Regions from separate parts of the Peribacillus sp. P4_D6 genome, predicted to be linked through region 1. Evidence: riboswitches for the same ligand, from Rfam matches in the RefSeq annotation. Region 1 holds a riboswitch; each other region holds the start of a gene.
The links. Region 1 has a riboswitch for cyclic di-AMP ahead of AC1DVB_RS02910 (APC family permease). Riboswitches for the same ligand answer to the same signal wherever they lie in the genome.

Region 1 (3,188 bases):
CCTTAGTTGGTCTCCAACTGCTTCATAATGCTTTCTAATTCGATGAAAAATTAAAATGATGATAGGTAAAAAAATCAAAACAGGCCAAACCTGAATAAATTTGGTTAAAAAGAATATCATCGTGACGATAAAGCTAATTATGGCACCAATTGAATTAATGGTTAATTTCATCATCCAGCCTTTTGGCTTTTCGCGAATCCATTTAACAATCATCCCAGTCTGGGATAACGTAAATGGGATGAATACACCAACCGCATAAAGCGGAATGAGATTTTCCGTATGTCCTTCAACTGCGACTATCAAGATGATGGATGCAAGTCCAAGTATGATAATTCCATTGGAATACCCTAAACGGTCCCCTCTGATCGTAAACGCCCTTGGTATGAATTTATCCTTCGCCAGATTTACCGCAAGCAAAGGGAAAGCCGAATATCCAGTATTTGCCGCAAGTATCAAGATCAATGCAGTTGTACCTTGAATGAAGAAATACATGAAATTCCGTCCAAAGATCTCTTCAGCAATCTGGGAGACGACCGTTACCTCTGCGCTAGGAACAATGCTTAAATAATAGGCTAAGTATACGATTCCCGAAAACAAAACAGCTAGTAAGGAACCCATCGCTATTAATGTTTTCGCAGCATTATTCGGTGCTGGATCTTTAAAGTTCGGGATTGCATTTGAAATCGCTTCGACTCCTGTCAATGCGGAGCTTCCTGATGCAAATGCTCTTAGCAGTATAAATAAACTGATGCCTGCTACCGGAGTCCCGATTGATGCATGCAATTCCGGTGAGACTCCTCCCGTCAGAATCTTGTAAATTCCAACCCCAATCAAGATGAACAAGGCTAAAACGAATAGGTACACCGGATAGGCCAAGACAGATGCCGATTCCGTAACCCCCCTAAGGTTCAAGATAGTAAGTAGGATGACAAAAATAATGGCTATGAGGACATTATAATCATGCAGGCCGGGAAAAGCGGACGTGATGGCATCCGTACCAGCGGAAACACTTACCGCGACAGTTAATATATAATCGACCAATAAGGATCCTCCAGCTATCAACCCTGGATTGACACCTAAATTGTTTTTTGAAACCACATAGGCTCCCCCGCCATGTGGATAAGCGAAAATGATTTGTCTGTAGGACAAAATCAAAGCGGTTAACAGGATCAATACTCCAATCGCGATAGGGATTGAATACCAGAATGCCGCAGCACCGACCGTGATCAGGACAATCAATATTTGCTCCGGCCCATATGCAACCGAAGACAATGCATCTGAAGATAATATCGCCAACGCCTTTGTTTTGTTAAGCTTTTGTTCACCAAGTGCATTTGATTTTAAAGGTCTCCCGATCAAGAACCTCTTTATAGAAGATAACATCAAGAATTCACCACCAGTTTAATTTATAAGTTTATGTTTCCCAGCTGTAGCAAAAAAACGAGACGAAACACAAAAATGCCTACAAGTCATAGCTAAATAGACCTGTAGACATCAATTTTTTTGTCTAACAAGCTCCACCTTCCTTCTCATATAACGCTTACGAGGTTAGCTGTCGGATTCGGACCTAAGAGTAGCCCTACCTTTTAAAGGATTCACCCCTTGGATTGTAAAAACAATCCCAATAACGGGTCCCCCGCACCATAAGGTTTAAGCGATTTAGAAATATGAAACTGTTGATTATCATACTCCCGTGAAATGGAAAAGTAAATGAAAATTTTGCACAGAAATAGAATTATTATTTATAAGCGAGGTTTTATTCTTGACTTATATAACAAAAGTCATGCAAACACATGAATCGAAGGTAGGAAAGGAGGAAAGTAACTGTCTAAAAGGAAGATATTCAAGAAGACAATGAACAAAAGATAGATTCCCCAAAAGGAAAAATGAAGTAACGTGATGGATCAAGTAAAACAGATCTGCCCCAGCTTGGATAGTCATAAAATCAGAATTTCGCTTTCCGATTCCGTTTTTAATTCCCGTCCATTCGGGGGCATTATTCCACTCATCTACGCTAATTAGTTCCTTCCTTCTTGAATTGGCCTCAAATTGCTTTTTTTAAAGACAAAGTATTTCTGGCCAAGATAGTTAAGCACTGTATAAAAGATTGTTCCTATCAGAACAGCCAAATTTTGTTGTATGGATAAATGAACGGTTCCTTCCAGTGATTCTGCAATGGCTTGTCCTATAGAATAAGCGGCGGAATAACAAATCAGGATGACGCAAAAGAAACGGGCAACTCCTCGCCGCCATTCTATATCGCTTTTAAAGGTAAAAGTCCTGTTCAAGAGAAAACTCGTTACAGCTCCCGTACCATTGCCGATAAAGGTGGAGATCCAGTAAGATAATTCAAGAGCATTCATGAGAAAAAGCATGATGGAAAGTCCAACCGCTGTATTGACTATTCCAACCAATAAAAAGCGGATAAAGGAGTTAGTTTGTTTTAGATAGTTTTTCAATACTGTTCCGTTCATTTTCTAATTGCTCCCGTTTTTTAAAATCGAGCGGATTAAATAGATCAAGATCAACAATATATTTAGGCCGGCGTTTGGATTCATTATAGATTTTTCCGATATACTCCCCAATCAACCCGACAGCAATCAACTGTAGTCCACCGATCAACCATATGGAGGTGATCAATGAGGTCCAGCCAGTTTCGGTCTGCCCATAAAATTTCAACCATAAAAAGTAAGACCCAAAGAGTAAGCTAATGAAAAAGGAAAGACATCCTAGCCATAATACAAGCCGGATCGGTGTAACTGAAAAGGAAGTAATGCCATCAAGTGCAAAAGCAACCATCTTCTTAAATGGATATTTCGTTTCCCCAGCCAATCTTTCTTTACGGTCATAATAAACAGAGTCCGTCTTAAACCCAATGAGCGGTACAATCCCCCGTAAAAAAAGATTCGTTTCATCAAAGCGTTCCAACTCCATGATCGCCCTTTTGCTCATTAGCCGGAAATCGGCATGATTATAGACAAGGTTAACCCCCATCTTGTTCATTAATTTATAAAAACCTGTTGCAGATGTTCGTTTAAAGAATGAATCAAGGTCCCTTTTCTGGCGGACACCATATACGATTTCACATCCTTCATTGAATTTTCGAATGAATTCCGGGATGACTTGAATATCATCCTGTAAATCTGCATCAATGGAAATCACACAATCTGAGGCTTCCTTGGCTGTAA
Region 2 (3,188 bases), on a different contig from region 1:
TTTATCACTCATTCACTCATTTCATAGGGCCGCTTCCCTTTTTGCTGATGCTTCCCCAGCGCAAAATAACCGACATTAGCTTTGAAACAAATCAACGTATTTTAAAGCCGGAAGGTAGTTTCATTTCACAACAGATGACCTTCTGGGCCGAGAGGAAATGATTTGGTTTTGAGGTAAACAAGATGAAAGGCTTTATGAATTTGGGGGTATTTTGACATCCGGGAAGACGCGCCAAGATTGTAGTATCCTCCATAAAACAATTCAACTTGAAGTGCTTGAGTATCTCTAAGGAAGCAGAGTTTACAGTCATCGAGAAATAAGAAAGCGCTATTTCATTCAAAAAAATAAATAAAAAAATCCAGAGTGACATTTCACTCTGGATTTTTTATATTAAGAAACTTGCTCTAACTCTTTTTTGGAAGGAGGGTTGAATTGACCTTCCCATTTAGAGATGACGATTGCCGCAAGTGAATTACCGATAACGTTTACCACTGTACGTCCCATATCAAGAATACGGTCGATACCGGCAATAAATGCTAGACCTTCAATAGGAATACCGACAGTTCCCAATGTCGCTAAAAGAACTACGAAAGATACACCCGGTACACCCGCAATTCCCTTGGACGTGATCATTAACACTAGCATCAGCGTAATTTGCTCATACGCGCTTAAATCGATTCCGTACATTTGAGCGATGAAGATAGCTGCTAACGCTTGGTATAATGTAGAACCATCAAGGTTAAAGGAGTATCCAGTCGGAATAACAAATGTAGCAATATGTTTTGGACATCCCGCTTTCTCCATTTTTTCCATGAGTTTCGGAAGAACCGCTTCTGAACTTGCAGTAGAGAAAGCAAGAATCAATTCTTCTTTTAGAAGTTTAATCAGCGTAAAGATATTGAATCCGACAAATTTCGCAATAAGACCAAGAATGACTATTACAAAGAAAATCATTGTTCCGTATACAGAAAGCGCTAACTTTCCTAGCGGAATTAAAGATTCCAAACCGAACTTGGAGATCGTCACACCGATTAGTGCAAATACACCGATAGGAGCGAATTTCATGACCATGTTAGTTAGGTAGAACATTCCTTCAGCTGTACCTTGGAAGAAGCGGAATACTGGTTTACCCTTTTCACCGATGGCTGCAATACTAAGCCCAAACAACACGGAGAAGAAAATGATCGCTAGCATATCGCCTTGTACCATAGCTTGAACTGGATTGGATGGTACAATGTGAACGAGTGTATCCACGAACGATTCATGCTGCTTAGTTTCTGCTGTATCAACATACGTAGAAATATCAGTTTGTTCCAGCTTATCCATATTCACACCAGCACCAGGCTGGATGATATTCGCTGAAATTAAACCAACAGCAATCGCTATCATAGTTACGACAACAAAGTATGATAATGATTTAGCACCTAGTTTACCTACCGCTTTCAAATCACCTACACCAGCAACTGCAACGATAAGGCTTGAAACGATGATCGGCACTACAATCATTTTAATCATTCGTAGGAAAATGTCTCCGAATGGCTGTAAAAAGTTTTGGGCCGTCTCATTACCATAAAAAATGGCACCAACGATAATCCCTAGAATTAAACCAATGAAAATTTGGCTAGCTAAACTTAGTTTGAATTTCTTCATTTACTTTCCTCACCTTCCATAAAGTCTTTGATGCAAAAACATTTTTGTCTCGGTAAGGGAAACAAGATACTAATAAAAGAAAGTAATTTTTCTTTTTTGAAAAACTCTGTCTTTACGCCGAAAAAAAAGACACTTCATGTGTCGATTTCTTATAGGCGTGAATATTCACACATGTTCCCTTGAAGACGCTGACGAGGTTAGCTGTCGGGTTAGGATTGGAAACACAAAAAGCCCTTTCATTTCTGAATTCACCCCTAGCGGATAAAATCCACAAAAATGGGTCCCCCGTTCTTGGAATAAGATTAAGCGAGTTAACTTATAATAAAATATTATACTAAAAATGATAATCTGTAAATATTTATTCGCATCCGTTCTAGAAAAAGGTCTTTAAATATGTCTGAATATTCTGTATTAATAGCTATTCTATCTATAATTACGCTTCCCGATTTTTAATCACTTAAGTTATATTGATATAATTAATAAATAATTTGACATCACCTCTCTTGTGAAAAAAGCGGTTATTTTTCCAGAATGCCAAGTAACAGGTATCTTACTTTTTCCCTAGAGGTGAATTTTTTATAAGTTCCAGCTTTCACTTTTTCAAATTGAATCGGGGTAATAAAATAAGAATGGTTCTTCACTGCCACATTCGGCTTCAGGAGGATGACGTCACCTACAGACGGTCCCTTTATGATTTCCTGCTTCCCTTCAGCCTTAAGACCTTTTGTAATGTAATGTTTATCCACATGGCCTTTATTCGTCAACTTGTAAATATATGGATGCTTTTGGTATTGTACCGCCTCTATCGGTATGGAGGGTACACCGGCTTTCTCATTGGTTATTACAGTAAGGTTCACTTTCGATCCCACCAACAGAGGTTCCGTTTCTTCGCCTTCCGGTTCGATTAAAGCCTGAAATGGAAATCTGTTATCTTTTTTTAATGATGGCTCTTCTGCGGGATAGGAATGGATACGGCCTATCGTCCCTTTCAATGCCTTTTTTGAATCAGAGGAACTTGCTTTTATAGTCATGCCCACTTCAGCCTTTTTCATTTCCTCTCCGGAGAAATACCCTTCAATTGCCATATTTGTAGAAACGATGGATATAATGGGATTATCAAGGTTTTTATTGATATTTTTAACGACACCATCAGCCTCGCTCGTCGTCACAATTGCACTGGACTGCTCCTCAATCGAACTTAATTTAGCGTCAAGCATTTTCACTTTTTCATCCAACCTGTTTTTTTCTAGTTCCTGCTTGTACATTTCTTGCTCAATGTTACTTTTAATAAGGTCTGAAGAGCTTGTCGTTATATCAATATTCAAGTTTTTTTCCACCGATTCATCAATTGCAGCTTCAGGTTCACTGGTCAAGGTCCCCTGATAAGACCTCAACTTCCCTATGTATTCCTCAATCCCTGCCCTTTCCCCCTCAGCTGCCGTTTTCTCCGCTTCCAAACTCGCTTTAAGCGCATCAAGTTCGGTCGCCGTATACTCAAACAACGAGGAGCCAGCCGTAATCGAATCGCCTTCTTTTAC
Region 3 (3,188 bases), on a different contig from region 1:
AAAAAAATAAAACGGGTTTTCGGGGAAGTACTGTTGGAGCGTTTGATCAGCCTGCATCCAGCAGCTAAAGAGGAAGCATTCCGCATGTATATGCACGCCTTCCTGACATCGGCGATTTTAGGGGTGATTACTGAGTGGCTGGAGAACTGCGAAGAACAAACGGCGGAAGAAATGGCGAAAATCCATTTTAAAATCTTGAACTTCATCAGCCAATTGCGCACATTCATCCAATGAACGATTTTAGTTGGAGATACCTATTCCGCACAAAAGAATGGAAGGGGATTTCCAGGATACCAATGCATTTTTTAATGTCATCGCTTCTCCACCTTTGACTGTACAATAAAAAACCCCGTCCCCAAGGAACGAGACCAATTTGCGATGCCCCCCATTCATACCCAACAATCCTCGGCTGCTCTCGGTAAGTGGTCATTTCATTTTACTTTTCTCTGCTTCACGTCCACATTAGTAGTTACTAAATTTTAACATCTAAGGTTCAATACTGTAAATAACGCAAAAAAACTCATTAAATATAATGAGTTTAAAAGCAAAACAAGATATGGATTTTTCGCTCACCGTTCCTGGATAAAGCACAGGGATTACAATAATTGAATACCGCTATGAATGTTGGAATCAGTTGATTTACCTTGGGGAAAACAGTTTTAAAAACGGATTCTTTTTCTTATCCGTTATCCTTAATTCATTCATGATGATTTGATCCTCATGATCGGCTATCCATTTCCTTAGTGCATCTTTATCCTGGCATTGTGTTAAATATGTTTGGCCACCCTTGCCTGTAGCATTAATAACATATCTATTGAACGTCTTCTCCATAATTGCCCGCCTTTTTAATAAAATGTATTGAATTTAACTAATAATGTACTGCTTTTTCCTTTATCTTTTACAAAAGAAACATAATATATCTATTACAAATTTCGATTGGCAATAGCATGTTCTGCTTGAAATTATTGAATAAAGTATATCGATGCCGGTTATCATAATTGGATTAATCGAACCTATCATAATGTGCCAACTAATATTTGTCAATACGTTTTTTTAATGTAAATAAAACGTAAATTTTCAGTTTTATTAAAGAAATATTTTTTTACGATTTAGGGGTTTACAACTGCTAAATGATGGGAGTAGAATACGTTTATCAATTTAATGCATTTCGGCCAAAACTCATTATAAATGAGTACGGAGGACCCAATCATTTGGGGTTAATTCTGCCTTGCAGAAGGGATGAGATCAGCTCTTTCGCCATCCTACCCGTCAGCTAACTTCGTCGGCTAAAGCGAAGGAGGTCATAGGACCGCCTATTTCGGGAGCCTTTTTTGCACGCTTTTTGTGGCAATAGAGCTATTCGATGTTTTCGCAGGTCTTTTTATTATGCCTTTAAACAGATTAGAAAGAGATTGTTGATTAAAAGTCATACAGTAGGGATGATCATTTGAGAATGACAAAAAATTTATTGGATCCGCCAAAAATACTTGTACTCGGCTTCGCCATCCTGATACTTATCGGGGCCTATTTATTGACCCTGCCGATTTCCACGGAAAATGGCCATGGTCTTTCTTTTCTGGATGCTTTATTCACCTCGACTTCCGCTACATGTGTAACAGGACTGGTCGTTGTGGATACGGGATCGACCTTCACCACTTTTGGTGAGTTGGTCATCTTAACACTGATTCAGGTAGGCGGATTAGGGTTCATGACATTTGCGACGTTTTTCTTTTTATTATTAGGCAAAAAGATTTCTTTAAAAGGGAGGTTAGTTCTGCAGGAGTCGTTAAATAATCTATCCATGGCGGGTGTAGTCAGATTAGTGAAACGGCTTTTAATTTTCACGGCCATCATTGAAGGCATGGGTGCCCTTATCTTATCGATTCGCTTTTCTTTTGACATGCCAACCGGCAAGGCGATCTATTACGGTGTTTTTCATTCCGTCTCGAATTTCAATAATGCCGGCTTTGATTTAATGGGGGAATTCAGGAGTTTGACCCCATATGTATCGGATCCATTCGTAACCCTTACCGTTGCCTTCCTCATCACGTTTGGCGGGATAGGCTTTATCGTGATGAATGAACTATACGAATATCGGAATACACATCGTTTATCCGTACATACGAAGATCGTTCTGACGACTAGCTTGACCCTTACGATTGCCGGCGCGATTTTAATCTTTTTATTCGAGTACGGCAATGCCAAGACATTGCAGCCTTTATCTTTCATGGGTAAAATGCTGTCGTCTTTATTTCAATCGGTATCACCACGGACGGCAGGCTCCAACACTCTGAATATCCCTGATTTAACTCAGCCTGCATTACTGCTCATCATTTTCTTGATGTTCGTTGGGGCATCACCCGGATCGACTGGCGGCGGGATTAAAACGACAACATTGGCGACGATTGTCGGAACGGTTTGGTCACAGATCAAAGGTAAGGGTGATGTGGTCTTGTTCCGTCACCGCATCGTGAGTGAAACGATCTTTAAAGCATTATCCGTTACGTTCATTGGTGTATTCATGGTTTCCATCATCTCCATTCTGCTGACCATCACTGAAAGCGGAACTGATTTCTTGATGATTTTGTTCGAAGCCACTTCAGCATTCGCCACCGTGGGACTTTCAATGGGTTTGACCCCGGAATTATCACCGGTTGGCCGGATGCTCATCATTTTCACGATGTTTGCAGGCCGTGTTGGCCCTTTGACTTTGGCCTTTGCTATCGCCATGAGGCGCAAGCCAGATCCGTTCCGACGTCCAAAAGGGAAAATCATGATTGGATAATAATGAATGAAGGAGTGTAAAAGATGGGAAAACGACAATACGCCGTAATAGGTTTAGGCAGATTCGGAACCAGTGTGGCCCATAGATTATATACGGCAGGCCAAGAGGTTTTGGGTATTGATGTGAACGAGGAAAGAGTCGAGAATGCGGAACTGAACGTTACCCATGCCGTCATGGCGGATACGACCGAAGAAGAGACATTGAAAGCAATCGGAATCCGTAATTTCGATTGTGTCATCGTAGCCATCGGAAATGACATGCAATCGAGCATTTTAACTACCTTGCTTTTAAAAGAGCTTGGGATCAAAAAGGTCATTGCCAAGGCACTTAATAAAAATCACGGTCAGGTGCTCACAAAAGTCGGTGCCGACTGGGTCATCTACCCTGAGAGGGATATGGGGGA
Region 4 (3,188 bases), on a different contig from region 1:
TCTGTCCTTTTCCCTAAGGGTTAAAAGATAGATCGCTACCGAAAAAATCATAATATTACTTTTAACAAAGTTCAAAAAGATTAGTTTCAAAGTGTAAAACCTTCTTAAGGTATCCTGCCATAAACAAACATTGGTATTCACGTATGATTGTTTAAAGACTGCGGAGAAATTGTTGTACAGTTCGTGGAAATCAAATTCCCATTCTGTGAAAGACCTTTGATTCAGGTGATGATATTTTGTTTTTAGAAAAACAATTTTAAAAATGGATTCTTTTTTTTATCCGTTATCTTTAACTCATTCATTATTATTTTATCCTCATTGTTTGCTATCCATTTCTTTAGCGCATGTTTATCCTCACATTGAGTTAAGTACGTTTGTCCACCCTTACCGACAGCGTTAATAACAAATCTATAAGATTTTTTCTCCATATTTCCCTGCCCTTTTTTATTTGATTTATTAAAACTCATTAATTAAGAATGTAAAGAAATACGGACCTTTTTTATAAGATAGTAATAATTAAAAACGTTCTTAAAAATTACGCTGAAATTTATCGAACCTATCATAAAGTCTTAACTAGTTTTAGTCAATATGATTTTAATAAGTTCACAAAACCTTAACAATAGTATGACTCGCTAAAAAATAAATTTTTAAAAAGCAAATAACTTCAGGTAATTTTTAGTGACATTGGGTTTACAACTAATACCTGAAGGAGTAAGATACTTTTCATAAACAATAAATCGGCCTAATTTCAAGTAATTGAATACGGAGGACCCAGTCATTTGGGGTTAATTCTGCTTTGATTTGCAGAAGGGATGAGAAAAAAGCTCTTTCGCCATCCTACCCGTCAGCTAACTTCGTCGGCTAAAGCGAAGGAGGTCATAAGACCACCTAAATTCAGTGGGCTTTTTTTGTGCTTTTTTGTGACAAAATAGCAACCTGATGTATACGTAGGTCTTTTTATTATGCGTATAAATATAAATCAATTTATGTAACCACGCGTGTTTCTACTACCAAGGAAAGGGGTAATACCGACTTGTTGTATACATAGGAAAAGTGTCTGCTTTTGTTTACAAGAGGTTAAGTAATGTTCTATTGAGTTATCTACAAGGTGAATGTGAATGAAACAAAGGTGAAATACTAACCAAATGTCAAAGAGTCTCTAGTAGTTTGTATTAGGGCATTTAAATGTAAATATGTTTGTTGTATTTCTTCGTACTTATAATAATTTATTTATAGTTAGGATGATGATTAATTTTGAAAAAAGTAAAAGAATTTTTAGATCCTCCAAAAATTCTTGTAATGGGCTTTGCCGCTTTGATACTTATTGGTTCATATTTGTTAACTCTCCCTATCTCCACTGAAGATGGGAATGGTCTTTCTTTTCTAAATGCTTTATTTACCTCTACCTCCGCTACATGTGTGACAGGGCTTGTCGTAGTTGATACGGAAACGACATTTACCAAGTTTGGAGAGTTAGTAATTTTATCACTCATTCAAGTGGGTGGCCTAGGCTTTATGACATTTGCAACATTTTTCTTCTTCTTATTAGGCAAAAGAATCTCATTAAAAAGCAGATTGTTGTTGCAAGAATCCTTAAATAACTTATCTATGGCAGGTGTAGTTAGGTTAGTAAAAAGGATTTTGATTTTCACTGCAGTCATTGAAATCCTAGGTTCCTTTATATTATCTATTCGTTTTTCTTTCGATATGCCAATTGGTAAAGCAATCTATTATGGCGTTTTTCATTCGATATCTAATTTCAATAATGCGGGTTTTGACTTGATGGGAGAGTTTAGGAGTMTGACACCATATGCAGCAGATCCTATCGTAACCCTTACTGTGGCTGCCCTAATAACATTAGGCGGAATTGGCTTTATCGTTATGAATGAACTATACGAATACCATGATACCCATCGCTTATCCGTTCATACAAAAATTGTATTGATAACTAGCTTAATCCTTACAATAGGAGGGGCCATTTTAATATTTATATTTGAATATGGAAATGACAAAACGTTACAGCCTTTATCCTACGCTGGAAAAGTATTGTCTTCATTGTTTCAATCTGTTACTCCGAGAACAGCAGGATCTAATACATTAAACATTCCGGACTTAACACAACCTACTTTGTTGCTTATCATCTTCTTAATGTTTGTTGGTGCTTCTCCTGGGTCGACTGGTGGCGGGATTAAAACCACTACATTAGCCACCCTAATAGGAACTGTTTGGTCTCAGATTAAAGGGAAAGAAGATGTAGTTTTATTTCGTCGCCGCATTGTTATTGAAACAATATTTAAAGCATTAACAGTTACTGTAATTGGGTTATCTTTAATATTAACGATTACCATGTTATTGACCATCACAGAAAGTGGAAGAGATTTCTTAATGATATTATTTGAAGCTACTTCGGCATTTGCTACCGTTGGCCTTTCAATGGGTTTAACCCCAGAATTATCTCCTATCGGCCGAATACTCATTATTTTCACAATGTTTGCAGGTAGATTGGGGCCTTTGACTATTGCTTTCGCTATTGCCATGAGGCGCAAACCAGATCCATTAAGGAATCCAAAAGGCAAAATCATGATTGGTTAATAATAAATGAAGGGGTGTAAATGAATGTCTAAACGACAATATGCTGTTATCGGTTTAGGAAGATTCGGAACGAGCGTAGCTCTTAGGTTACATACAGCAGGACAAGAGGTCTTGGGAATTGATATAAATGAGGAAAGAGTTGAGGATGCGGAATTGAGCGTTACCCATGCAGTCATAGCGGATACCACTGAAGAAGAGACATTGAAATCTATCGGAATCCGGAATTTCGATTGTGTCATCGTAGCCATCGGAAATGATATGCAATCAAGCATTTTAACTACATTGCTCTTAAAGGAATTAGGGATAAAAAAGGTTATTGCAAAAGCTCTTAATAAAAACCACGGACAAGTGTTAAATAAAGTAGGCGCTGATTGGGTTATCTATCCGGAAAGAGATATGGGTGAACGGGTGGCAAATCAACTCCTATCCCCTAAAATGCTGAATTATATAGAGCTCTCTAAAGAATACAATATAGAGGAAATCATGATCCCTTTGAGCATGACAGAAAAAAGTCTTAGGGAGCTTGATTTACGTGCAAAATATAATATTAGTGTTATTGCCATCGTTAGTAATGGTGAGATTATTATCTCTCCATC

Region 2: another riboswitch for cyclic di-AMP. It lies ahead of AC1DVB_RS13780 (cation:dicarboxylate symporter family transporter); the one in region 1 lies ahead of AC1DVB_RS02910 (APC family permease).
Region 3: another riboswitch for cyclic di-AMP. It lies ahead of AC1DVB_RS04980 (TrkH family potassium uptake protein); the one in region 1 lies ahead of AC1DVB_RS02910 (APC family permease).
Region 4: another riboswitch for cyclic di-AMP. It lies ahead of AC1DVB_RS11750 (TrkH family potassium uptake protein); the one in region 1 lies ahead of AC1DVB_RS02910 (APC family permease).

Annotation. Positions count from the first base shown of each region.
Region 1 is NZ_JBFUIQ010000003.1:116,265-119,452, reverse strand. Features, by position in the region: gene AC1DVB_RS02910 (APC family permease) at 1-1,383, opposite strand, end outside; cyclic di-AMP (ydaO/yuaA leader) riboswitch at 1,522-1,667, opposite strand; gene AC1DVB_RS02905 (GtrA family protein) at 2,019-2,474, opposite strand; gene AC1DVB_RS02900 (glycosyltransferase family 2 protein) at 2,434-3,188, opposite strand, start outside.
Region 2 is NZ_JBFUIQ010000038.1:24,519-27,706, forward strand. Features, by position in the region: gene AC1DVB_RS13780 (cation:dicarboxylate symporter family transporter) at 391-1,650, opposite strand; cyclic di-AMP (ydaO/yuaA leader) riboswitch at 1,822-1,969, opposite strand; gene AC1DVB_RS13785 (efflux RND transporter periplasmic adaptor subunit) at 2,169-3,188, opposite strand, start outside.
Region 3 is NZ_JBFUIQ010000008.1:32,450-35,637, reverse strand. Features, by position in the region: gene AC1DVB_RS04990 (TetR/AcrR family transcriptional regulator) at 1-234, shown strand, start outside; gene AC1DVB_RS04985 (hypothetical protein) at 640-831, opposite strand; cyclic di-AMP (ydaO/yuaA leader) riboswitch at 1,161-1,303, shown strand; gene AC1DVB_RS04980 (TrkH family potassium uptake protein) at 1,454-2,785, shown strand; gene AC1DVB_RS04975 (potassium channel family protein) at 2,809-3,188, shown strand, end outside.
Region 4 is NZ_JBFUIQ010000029.1:34,719-37,906, forward strand. Features, by position in the region: gene AC1DVB_RS11745 (hypothetical protein) at 243-428, opposite strand; cyclic di-AMP (ydaO/yuaA leader) riboswitch at 730-878, shown strand; gene AC1DVB_RS11750 (TrkH family potassium uptake protein) at 1,300-2,592, shown strand; gene AC1DVB_RS11755 (potassium channel family protein) at 2,617-3,188, shown strand, end outside.